Regions from separate parts of the Caldalkalibacillus salinus genome, predicted to be linked through region 1. Evidence: riboswitches for the same ligand, from Rfam matches in the RefSeq annotation. Region 1 holds a riboswitch; each other region holds the start of a gene.
What was found. Region 1 has a riboswitch for thiamine pyrophosphate ahead of thiC (phosphomethylpyrimidine synthase ThiC). Riboswitches for the same ligand answer to the same signal wherever they lie in the genome.
Positions count from the first base shown of each region.

Region 1 (4,199 bases):
TCCGCTAAAACGGTCGGAACTGTGATCGGGAATTACCATCCACACGGCGATACGTCAGTGTACGATGCACTCGTGCGTATGTCACAAGAGTGGAAAGTACGTAAACGACTCGTAGAAATGCACGGCAATAATGGTAGCATTGACGGGGACCCACAAGCGGCGATGAGATATACAGAAGCGCGTCTATCGCCCCTAGCATCTGAACTCTTAAGAGACATAGACAAACAAACAGTGACTTTTGCACCGAACTTTGATGATTCCGATCAAGAACCTACCGTATTGCCGTCTAGATTTCCGCATTTACTTGTGAACGGTTCAACCGGTATATCGTCTGGGTATGCCACTGATATACCGCCACACAACTTAATTGAAGTCATTGATGCGGTGATCATGTACCTCGAACAGTCCGAGGTATCCGTTGATGAGTTAATGACAGTGTTAAAAGGCCCAGACTTCCCAACAGGCGGGATTGTTCAAGGGATTGACGGAATCAAGCAAGCTTACGAGACGGGTAAAGGAAAAGTGGTCGTCAGAGCAAAATCGAGCTTTGACGTCATGCGTGGGGGACGGGAACAGATCGTCATCACGGAAATCCCGTATGAGGTAGTCAAAGCTAATCTCGTGCGTAAGATTGACGAACTTAGAATAGATAAAAAAGTAGAAGGCATTGCTGAAGTGAGGGACGAAACAGATCGTACTGGCTTACGAATCGTCATCGATTTGAAGAAGGACGCTGATGCAGAAGGGATACTCAATTACTTATATAAAAATACCGACCTACAAATCACGTATAACTTTAACATGGTGGCTATATCCAATAAAACGCCACAACTTATGAACCTCAAAGGCTTATTGGAGGCTTATGTGACGCATCAAAAAGAAGTGGTGACGTATCGTTGTCAGTACGAATTACGTAAAGCAAAGGATCGCGCCCATATTGTCGAAGGCCTAATACACGCCCTTTCCATATTAGATGATGTGATAGCTAAAATTCGTGCATCTAAGGATAAAGGGGATGCTAAGCGTAATCTCATTTCCTCTTTTGGATTCACAGAACCTCAAGCGGAAGCCATTGTGAGCTTACAGTTATACCGCTTAACGAACACAGATGTGACACAGTTGCAGAAGGAAGCTAAAGAGCTAGAGAAGAAGATTAAGAAGCTCGAAGCGATCCTTGCCAGTGAGAAGAAGTTGGTACAAGTCATTAAAAAAGAATTAGAAGAGATAAGAGATACGTACGGAGATGCTAGGATGACGGAGGTTCAGGCGGAAATAGAAGAGCTCAAGGTTAGCCTAGAAGTGATGGTGCCATCCGAAGATGTGATGGTTACCGTCACGCGTGACGGCTATGTGAAGCGCACGAGCATGAGGTCGTATGCCGCCTCCAATGAAGATGAGGTCGGGATGAAGGATGAGGATGAATTATGCCATTTACTCACATCAAATACGACGCATACGTTATTACTATTTACGTCAAAAGGGCATTATCTATACCTACCTGTCCACGAGCTACCAGATATCAAGTGGAAAGAAATGGGGCAACATATCTCTAATTTAATCCCGATAGATAAAGATGATCGTATATTGTCCGCCTACAGTGTAGAAGATTTTGATCAAACGGATGACATGCTCCTCTTCATAACGAAGCAAGGCATGGTCAAACGTTCCAAACTATCAGAGTATAAAGTGCAACGTTACTCCAAACCTATTGTGGGTATAAAGCTAAAAGGTGAGGATGAAGTCGTACGAGTGTATCGTACCCAAGGGCATCATGAGCTCTTACTGATCACACAACAGAGCTTTGCCCTGTGGTTTGAAGAGGAAGAAGTGAGTGTGATGGGGGTTAAAGCAGGCGGTGTGAAGGGCATTAACCTTAAAGATGATGAAGTGGTTGACGGTATACTGTTTCATGATATACGTGATTTTGAGACTGTCAAAATGCATACTCACAGACAAACCGTTAAGAGATTAAAACTTGATGAGCTGACTCAACACACAAGAGCACGTAGAGGAACCAGAATGATCAAAGAACTCAAAACGAATCCTCATCGTGTAACCGAGGTTGAGGTCCATTGGAAGAGCAAGAATGGAAACGACACTCAAAGCCCTGAAGAAGATCAAACCCAAACGTGACTCTATATTTAAAATGTATGTTGATAGGTGGGGTTGCGTATAAAGGTTGACCCATCTCGTCATGTTTGGTAATATTAACCATGAGCATCATTAAAATATAAAACTTCATACTCTACTAGGGGAGTCCTGTAGCTTGGACTGAGAGAAGAGTGCGTTCTAAATTCTTCGACCCTTAGAACCTGATCTGGTTAGTACCAGCGTAGGGAAGTAGTTGGGCCATTCACAAGCCAATCATCGTTATACATTAATGAACATCTATTCGTACACATGTAACAGCATGAAGACTTGGCGTGAATTTCAGTTTCCAATTAAAACCGATCGGGTTCCTATTCTTAGGACCCGTTTTTTAATGCTTTAAATTAGTCTTATGAGGCTTTTAAGTGACACAGGCTTAGCCTTACCTTACGCAAAGTATTGGGATTTCAGGTGGTTCTAGTAGAGACTGGAGTGGGGAAGGAGCGTTTGTTTTGACAAGCCAAGATCCATTAACCATGACATTTAGGTCACAGTTTGAAAACAGTAAAAAGGTTTATAAAGTGGGTTCGAGACCAGATATTAAAGTGCCCATGAGAGAGATTCAACTGACGCCTACGAGAGAAACAACAGGTGAAGTGGTAGAGAATGAACCTATACGCGTTTACGACACGAGTGGGGTGTATATAGACCCCGACGTCGACCTTGATATTCGTCAAGGATTACCAGCCCATCGTCACACGTGGATCATCGAACGCGGAGATGTTGAATTTTATGAAGGTCGAAACTTGAAACCTGAAGACGATGGATTAATCCCCCACCAAATGGCATCCCCAAACATAGAAAGGTTCCCTATAACGAAGCAAAAGTCTTTGAGGGCAAAACCAGGACATAATGTGACTCAAATGCACTACGCTAAAAAGGGCATCATCACCCCAGAGATGGAGTTTATCGCTATAAGAGAAGGAATGGATCCCGACTTTGTCCGTCAGGAGGTGGCCCGTGGCCGAGCCATTATCCCCGCTAATGTCAATCATCCTGAAAGTGAACCCATGATTATCGGTCGCCATTTTCATGTTAAGATTAATGCCAATATTGGCACTTCCGCTGTTCATTCCTCAATAGAGGAAGAAGTTGAAAAGATGACATGGGCCACTCGATGGGGGACAGACACCATTATGGACTTATCTACAGGTAAGCATATTCACACCACACGGGAATGGATTATACGCAATTCTCCTGTACCAGTAGGAACAGTGCCCATATATCAGGCTTTGGAAAAGGTGAATGGCGTCGCTGAAGATTTAACGTGGGCGGTTTATCGTGATACTTTAATTGAGCAGGCCGAACAAGGTGTCGATTATTTCACCATTCATGCTGGTGTTTTACTACGCCATATACCGCTAACAGCCGAGCGTACGACAGGAATAGTATCCCGTGGCGGGTCCATCATGGCGCAATGGTGTTTGGCACACCATGAGGAGAGCTTTCTGTACACGCATTTTGAAGACATTTGCGAAATATTGAAGCAGTACGATATTTCGATCTCGTTAGGAGATGGGCTTCGTCCAGGATCAATCGCGGATGCGAATGATGAGGCCCAATTTGCAGAGCTGGAGGTGCTAGGTGAGTTAACGGACATCGCTTGGAAACATGACGTACAAGTGATGATTGAGGGGCCTGGTCATGTGCCCATGCACTTGATTAAAGAGAATATGGATAAGCAGTTAGAGATTTGTAAAGAAGCGCCCTTCTATACCTTAGGTCCTCTTACAACGGATATTGCGCCGGGATATGATCATATCACTTCAGCTATTGGGGCTGCAATGATCGGATGGTACGGTACAGCCATGCTATGTTATGTGACACCGAAAGAGCATCTAGGTTTACCGAACAAAGATGATGTACGTGAAGGGGTCATCACTTATAAAATTGCGGCGCATGCAGCAGATCTTGCGAAGGGTCACCCACATGCTCAAAAAAGGGATGATGCTGTTTCCAAGGCGCGTTTTGAATTCAGGTGGAAGGATCAGTTTAATCTGTCGTTGGATCCTGAGCGAGCACGGGAGTATCATGACGAAACGCTGCCATCA
Region 1 covers NZ_JAERVL010000012.1:131,898-136,096, reverse strand. The annotation lists gene parC (DNA topoisomerase IV subunit A) at 1-2,133, shown strand, start outside; TPP riboswitch at 2,241-2,356, shown strand; gene thiC (phosphomethylpyrimidine synthase ThiC) at 2,625-4,199, shown strand, end outside.

Region 2 (4,199 bases), on a different contig from region 1:
GATTATATGATCAAGCGACTAGAGGATATGGGCATCGACTTTGTCAAACCGAGTGGTGCGTTCTATATATTCCCCTCTATTAAAAAGTGGCAGAGACCATCTTTTGATTTCGCCTCACAATTACTAGAAGAGCAGAAACTCGCCATCGTACCAGGCAGCGCTTTTTCAAATTACGGGGAAGGCTATGTCCGTATATCGTATGCTTATCATGATGACATTTTAGAAGAGGGTGCTGATCGATTACAACGTTTCCTCCATTCGCTATCTTAGGCGGAACGATAGAGATCATATCGGGGCTAAGGACCTATTATGATCAAGCACACGGAATATACCCCTGAAACTTGGCACGTGATGTATCGTACTATTAAGAATAGGAAAGGAGGAAGCACTCATGTTGGCAGATCTGAATGAACGGTTAGAAACGGTCGTAGATCAGAAAAGACAAAAAGCAAAATGGACGGCAATGTATCGGGAACTAGAAGCGCAATTGAAGGAAGAAGAGCAGAAGGAAAAGCGCCTAGGACATCTCTTGGAAAAAGAAGAGGAAGATGTTAAAAAGCTAGAAGGGTTGTCGGTGTCTAACTTCCTTTACACGGTGATTGGAAAAAAGTTAGAGCGTCTAGAAAAAGAAAGACAAGAGGCGGTGGCCGCAAAATTAAAGTATGATGAAGCCGTACATACGGTGGAAGATATGAAATCAGAAATGATTGAACTCTCATCTTTACTGGCCCCACTTCATCATGTCGATCAAACATACGAGACACTATTACAGGAAAAAGAGGCGCTGATTAAGGATACAGCCACGGTTTGGTCGGAAGAATTATTTGCACTTTCAGAGAAAAAGGCAGAGTTGAGCTCTGAATTAAAGGAATATGATGAAGCGATTCAAGCGGGACAATCTGCCCTATCGAAGCTCTCGCATGTGATAGAATCTCTGGATAAAGCGAAGGGATGGTCGACCTTTGATCTATTCGGCGGGGGATTAATCTCTACAGCGATAAAGCATGATCATCTCGATACGGCGAAGGGTGAAATACACAGCGCACAAAATGCCCTAAGAAAATTTGAGTCCGAGCTCAAGGACATCCAAAGACAGTTTGGGCATGTACATATTGACATTGGTGAATTTTTATCATTTGCCGATTACTTTTTCGACGGTTTTATTGTGGATTGGACGGTGCACGGAAAAATAAATGATTCCCTTGAACAAGCAGAACAGGTCTATCACCAAGTAGACGATGTGGTAAGAGAGATTAATAAAGAGCGTGAAAAAATACACCGTGAACGTGAGCAAACGGAACATCGTAGAATTGATACTATAAAAAAGGCGCAATAATATTTTATTAAAAATACGGGATAGGTAAAAATGACGTCTATCTCCGGCTCCTTCAGATGTCATATATGAATGGTGTATCGCTTTACAACTTGCACATTTTCACCTTTTATGATAAATATGTATTAAGCTTGATTTATCTAACATGCGATTTAGAAGCGACGTCTATAAGAATTAAAAACAGACAACAACATACGTTTTACCGCTAGGGGTGCTCTTTGTAGCTGAGAGAGGCGTTGGCCTTAACCCTTGAACCTGATCTAGATCATACTAGCGTAGGGAAGTGGTGGTCGAACCGGTAGTTGTTTATCCCAAATGAGCCAAGTGGTTCAAGTGTAAGTGTATAACTAAAAGAAACTTGAACACTTTTACTGGCATTATTGGGATATCATCGACGGAGTGACGTCTATACATTAGAAGTTAACCACTTTCCTTTTACGGAAGGTGGTTTTTTATATGTTTGAAACGTTTAGGGTCAGATTAGAGGGAGGTCGACCGGAAAGGAGGCAATAAGTCAAAGTGTCAATACAAATTAAACAGCAAACGTTAGACCACTTAATGCAGCAGGTGGACACACGGAAGGACGAACTTATCGAGTTACTGAAAACACTCATCACCTTTGAGACACCTAGTCCGCCTGCAAGAAACACTTCAGAAGCGCAAAGGTTTATCGCTCAGTATCTCAGAGATATGGACTTTGAGACCGATATGTGGGAGGTATATCCTGGAGACCCAAATGTGGTGGGGGTTAAGAAGGGCATACACTCACAGACGTATCACAGCTTAATCATCAATGGACATATTGACGTGGCCGAAGTGGATGATGAAGGGTGGACGTCCTCCCCTTTTGAGCCGTTGGTGAAGGATGGCAGAATTTACGGCAGAGGATCAGCTGATATGAAGGGGGGCATGGCTGGCGTCCTTTTTGCGCTAAAGCTACTAGAACAGAACGGTATTCAATTGCCAGGCGATGTCATACTGCAATCAGTTATAGGAGAAGAGGTTGGAGAAGCGGGGACGCTTGAGTGTTGTCGCAAGGGCTATGGTGCTGATTTTGCAATCGTGGTCGATACGAGTGATTTGAACATTCACGGTCAAGGGGGTGTCATAACCGGGTGGATCACTATTAAGAGTCCAACTACCTTTCACGACGGCACACGGCGTCACATGATACATGCTGGTGGTGGCCTTTTTGGGGCTAGTGCGATTGAAAAAATGGCAAAGATCATTCAAGGCTTACAAGAACTGGAGCGTCACTGGGCGGTGACAAAATCTTATCCCGGTTTTCCTCACGGTACGAATACAATTAATCCCGCTGTCATAGAAGGTGGACGCCACCCGGCCTTTATTGCAGATGAATGTAAGCTGTGGGTGACGGTACACTTTTACCCGGATGAGTCACACCAGCAGGTTGCACAGGAAGTAGAAGACTATATACGGCAAGTCGCCGCAGCAGATCCCTGGCTCAGGGAGCATCCACCTACGTTTGAGTGGGGGGGAACCTCTATGATTGAAGACAAAGGTGAAATTTTTCCGTCATTGGACATCGACATCGAACATCCCGGTGTGCAATCACTCATGTCTGCCCATCAGTCAGTTGTAGGAGAAGCACCAAAGGTTGGCATGTCAACGTCAGTTACGGATGGAGGATGGCTGGGAGAAGCCGGTATACCAACGGTTATCTATGGCCCTGGAGAGATGCGTGAAGCACACTCTGTTAACGAAAGTTTAAGCATTGCGCAACTGATCCACTTTACCAAGGTCATGGTTCAAACGATCTACACCTGGAGCCACCAGAAAAAAACATAGATACATAATGAAAGGGGATAAATGTGTGATGACATTTACAGATCGCTTACATCAAAAAGTTCACCCCATATGGGAAGCGAATCATCAACATCCGTTTGTGCAAGAGATAGGTGAGGGCACTTTAGATGTAAAGAAGTTCAGATACTTTATGATTCAAGACTATTTATATCTTAAAGACTTTGCCAAGCTATTTGCCTTAGGGGCGGTTAAGGCTGACGATGTGCGCACCATGGGGGAGTTTGCCAAATTGCTAGACGCTACGCTCAATGTAGAGATGGATGTTCACCGTCAATATGCCAAAAAGTTTGATATTACCGCTGAGGAATTAGAGGAAGCAGAGCCGGCAGCGGTGACGCTTGCTTACTCTCATTACATGCTTCAAGTCGCACAAAACGGGACCCTACCTGAACTGATTTGTGCTCTTTTACCCTGTATGTGGAGTTACTCTGAAATAGGGAAAGCGTTAAGTGAGATCCCTGGTGCGAGTGAGCATGAGTTCTATGGCGAATGGGTCCAAATGTATGCCTCTGAAGAGTTTGGTCAACTAGCGAATTGGCTTATTGATGAGCTTAATCTTCTAACTGAAGGGAAGCCTGAGCAAGAGTTGGCCCACTTAGAGAATATATTCGTGCGCACGAGTAAGTTTGAGTACATGTTCTGGGATATGGCGTATCAAGAACAAACATGGCCTGTGTCTAACGAAGGGCTTGTCACAAAATAAAAATGGAACGTGTTTTACGCGTCGGCTAGGACACGGGAAGGAGTTATGACAATGAAAAAAAGATTAACACTCACAGATATCCTGGTCACCATTGTTATCTCTGTGGTTTTTGCTATTATTTATAAGCTTTGGGGGCCCGTTTCAGATTTAGTGTCTCCCCTCGGTTTACACTTCGATGAACTGATATACGGTATGTGGTTTATTGCAGCTACGGTAGCATTTCTAATCATACGCAAACCGGGGGTGGCCCTTCTAGCCGAAACGGCGGCTGCTTCTGGGGAATATATTGTAGGTTCTCAGTACGGCCTAGAAGTCTTACTGTACGGTGTATTGCAG
Region 2 covers NZ_JAERVL010000004.1:204,496-208,694, forward strand. The annotation lists gene JKM87_RS04710 (aminotransferase A) at 1-270, shown strand, start outside; gene JKM87_RS04715 (hypothetical protein) at 392-1,336, shown strand; TPP riboswitch at 1,531-1,632, shown strand; gene JKM87_RS04720 (acetylornithine deacetylase) at 1,853-3,142, shown strand; gene tenA (thiaminase II) at 3,171-3,863, shown strand; gene JKM87_RS04730 (ECF transporter S component) at 3,915-4,199, shown strand, end outside.
Region 2: linked by a shared signal. The riboswitch ahead of JKM87_RS04720 (acetylornithine deacetylase) and the one ahead of thiC (phosphomethylpyrimidine synthase ThiC) in region 1 are both predicted to bind thiamine pyrophosphate.

Region 3 (4,199 bases), on a different contig from region 1:
ATGTCATGAAATGATCAAAAAAAGGGATCTAAATTTTGATTCTATTTCGTTTATAATTAAAAATATATAAGCTCATAAAGAATGGGATAAATTTAAAGGGGGATGTATAGTGGGTAAAAGAATTTTTCTATTTATACTAACCAATATACTCGTATTGGCTACCATTATGATTGTATTGAATTTGATTGGGTTTACGGGCTACATTGATAATGGCAAGATCCAATACCAACAATTACTCGTTTTGAGTGCCGTGATCGGTTTTAGTGGCGCTTTCGTCTCACTGGCTATATCCAGATGGATGGCTAAAAAAGCGATGGGGGTGCGCGTACTAGATCCGAATGCTAATCTTTCATCCGCTGAAAGAGCCCTAGTAGATAAAGTACACGACCTTTCACGTAAAGCTGGTATAACGGTCATGCCTGAGGTTGGGATTTACGAATCTCCAGAGGTCAACGCTTTTGCCACAGGTCCTACCAAAAATCGTTCACTCGTGGCTGTTTCTAGAGGGCTATTGCAATCAATGGATTCCGACGCTGTTGAAGGGGTGTTAGCCCACGAGGTGGCGCACATTGAAAACGGCGATATGATCACGATGACCCTTATTCAAGGGGTCGTCAACACGTTCGTGGTCTTCTTGGCACGAATTGCCGCCTTTGCCGCGTCACGCTTTGTCAAGCCTGAGTTACAAGGCATTGTCCATTTTATTGCCGTGCTCGTGTTCCAGATCCTGTTCTCTATCCTAGGCAGCATTGCCGTTATGGCCTTCTCACGCTACCGTGAGTTCCATGCTGATAAGGGTGGGGCACACCTAGCCGGTAAAGATAAGATGGTTCATGCGCTACAATCGCTACAACGTCATGTTCATGCCGTGGATAATAGCCAATCGTCTGTCGCTACGCTTAAAATTAGTGGGAAACAAGGGATGTCTCAGTTATTCTCTAGTCACCCCGATCTTAATGAACGTATACGCAGATTACACGAATCATAATAATTAGAGTATAAAAAGGGTGCAGCAGATTTCTGCTGCACCTTTTATGACATCATCAGTATAAACATCAAACGACCATAAAACATAGAGACTTTACAATAGAGAAACCTGTGTCGCAATGTTATAATAGGAGATGAAATAGTATAAAAGTCTTGTAATAAGGCTGGTTAGATCATCAAACTTATAGCTATGACCTTTGCCTTTAGCATGTAGTCACAACTTAAAAGACGATTGACAAGACTAGGGGTGCCCCCTACAGGGCTGAGAGTAAAGGTGTTTTTTACAACCCTAAGAACCTGATCTGGTTGGTACCAGCGTAGGAAAGTCTTCATCGTAAGTCCATATACTGGCTGAACAAGAGGAAGCTTTCTTACAGGAAGCTTTCTTCCTTTTTGTATCAGACATTTTTTGGAACTAACATTTTTTTGGTACTAACTTATAATCGGGATTGATCTAAGAGCGTTTATACACACACATGAAGGAGGATTCACCTTGAAGCAGGATTTCCATCTCTATGTCATTACGGGAGAACAGTTTTATCAAGGAAAGGACTATCTACAGGTGATAGAAGAAGCGATTCTTGGTGGGGCTGATATTGTACAATTAAGAGAGAAAGACAAATCTAAAAAAGAATTGCTAGATATGGCCAAGGCGCTACGCTCATTAACTGCTAGATACAATGTGCCCTTTATCGTCAACGACCATATAGATATAGCGCTCGCTGTAGACGCTGACGGGATACACCTTGGGCAAGATGACCTCCCATTACAAGAGGCAAGGAAAATACTCGGACCAGATAAAATCATCGGTATTTCCACACACGCGCTGGAAGAAGCGCAGGAAGCCAAGAAAAATGGAGCCGATTATATCGGCGTTGGTCCTGTGTTTGAGACGAAGAGTAAGGCGGATGTTGTAGACCCAGTTGGCTTGGATTACGTTCAGCAGGTGACTGAACACGTTGATATGCCTTACGTTGCCATTGGTGGCATCAAACTGCATAACGTTCAGGACGTTCTTAAGGCTGGTGCCCGACGTATTTGTGTCATCAGTGCCATCGTTGGTGCGGAAGACGTGAAGGCCACCGCCGCTGCCTTTAGTCAGGAGATTAAACGTGCGAGAGGAGAGTGAGACAAACATGCAACTAACGGTGAATGGCAAACAAATAGAGCTGGAGTTACAAACAGTTCAAGAACTTGTTCAACATTATGGCTTGAAAGAAGCGCACGTGGTAGCCGAAGTGAACGGTGAAATTATTGATCGCGCCATATGGGAGGATCATCAGTTAGAACCGGGTGCGAAGATTGAGCTTGTACATTTTGTGGGAGGCGGCTAAACGAAGCCGAAGCGACCAAGAGGAGGATCACAAATGGACATTTTAGAAAATGACGTTCTAGAAATAGGGGGGCAAAAGTTTCGCTCGCGTTTCATGATTGGAACTGGTCGATATCCGAACCCCTATATTCAACAAGAAGCGATCAAGGCGTCCGAATCAGAGATTTTGACCTTCGCCATTAGAAGAGTGAATTTGGAAGACCCGGAAGAAGATGCCATATTGCAGCACTTAGAGGGGATGTCCTTCACTTATTTGCCGAATACGAGCGGAGCCAAAAATGCGGAAGAAGCGATCCGTATTGCTAGACTCGCGAAGGCATCGGGCATATCCAATTGGATTAAGATTGAAATCAGTGTCAATGAAAAAACGTTGCTACCGGATCCGGTTGAAACATTAAAAGCAACAGAGGTATTAGCGAACGAAGGATTTGTTGTTTTACCGTATACCTCAGATGACCCGGTCTTATGTAAACGGCTGGAAGAAGCGGGGGCAGCAGCTGTGATGCCAGGTGGTGCACCGATAGGAACAGGATTAGGGATATTAAACCCTTATCACCTTCAGCTCATTGTCGAAGAGGCGAATGTCCCGATTATTGTCGATGCTGGTCTGGGCTCCGCTAGCGATGTAGCTCAAGCGATGGAACTCGGGGCGTCTGGCGTTCTCATGAATACCCCAGTGGCCAAAGCGAAAGACCCAGTGAAGATGGCCAGGGCGATGAAACTAGCGATTGATGCCGGACGGCTATCCTACCTTGCCGGACGGATCCCTAAGAAAAAATACGCCACAGCCAGTAGTGTATTAGAACACATCTCTAAGTAGTAAGGGAAGAGGATAGATTAATGATGAGCAAAACACAACCCTGTATCATCGTAGGCGGTGGTGTGATCGGTCTAGCCATCGCCTTTGAACTTGCCTCTAGAGGGCATCAAATCACAATACTGGAACGTGGAGCATGTGGTGGACAAGCAACTGGAGCCGCAGCCGGCATGCTTGCCCCCTACTCTGAGATAGGGGAAGATCCTGATGATTTCTTCACCCTTGCCCACCAAAGCCTGAAAATGTATCCCGAGTGGCAAAGTCGCGTGAAAGAAGTATCACAAATGGATTTTGAATACAACACAAATGGGAGTTTGCATGTGGTGTTCCATGAAGCAGATGAGCTAGGACTTGAGACACGCCTAGAATGGCAAAACGGGTGGGATGTACAGGCTGAGATCGTTAAAGGTCCACAGCTTAGGGCGTTGGAGCCACATCTCACGCCCGATGCAACGGCGGCCATGTATTATCCAGAGGAGCACCATCTCTATGCGCCACATTATGTACAGGCGCTAAAAGAGGCGTGCCTGCGGCTAGGTGTCCAGGTTCAGGAACATGTTGGTGAAGTGACGATCGGTGAAGTGACCCAAGATGTCGTTAACTTGCATACAGAACAACAAGGGGTTTTTCACGCTGAGCGATGTATTCTAGCGACCGGGGCGTGGACTTCTTCTTATGAAAAAACACTTGGCGTTCAACTTCCCGTTTTTCCGATTAGAGGACAAATCTGTGCTTACCAAAACAGGCCAGCCACAGAGGTGAGACATATGGTGTTTTCTAGCCAAGGCTATGTCGTATCAAAAGAAATCGGTAGTGTTGTTTGTGGGGCTTCAGAAGATGTAGCCGGTTTTGAAGTTTCAACCACTGAGAAAGGCATTCAGCGCTTGAAGAAATGGAGTCGCAGACTTTTTCCTTATATGGAAAAAGAGGAGCCATTCCATCAATGGGCTGGATTAAGACCGGCCACACAAGATGGCTATCCCCTCATCGGTACGCTACCTCATCTACCAAATGTGCTCATCTCTAGTGGCCATTATAGAAATGGGATTCTTTTAAGCCCAC
Region 3 covers NZ_JAERVL010000025.1:52,378-56,576, reverse strand. The annotation lists gene htpX (protease HtpX) at 110-988, shown strand; TPP riboswitch at 1,221-1,328, shown strand; gene thiE (thiamine phosphate synthase) at 1,481-2,116, shown strand; gene thiS (sulfur carrier protein ThiS) at 2,100-2,321, shown strand; gene JKM87_RS14280 (thiazole synthase) at 2,355-3,140, shown strand; gene thiO (glycine oxidase ThiO) at 3,161-4,199, shown strand, end outside.
Region 3: linked by a shared signal. The riboswitch ahead of thiE (thiamine phosphate synthase) and the one ahead of thiC (phosphomethylpyrimidine synthase ThiC) in region 1 are both predicted to bind thiamine pyrophosphate.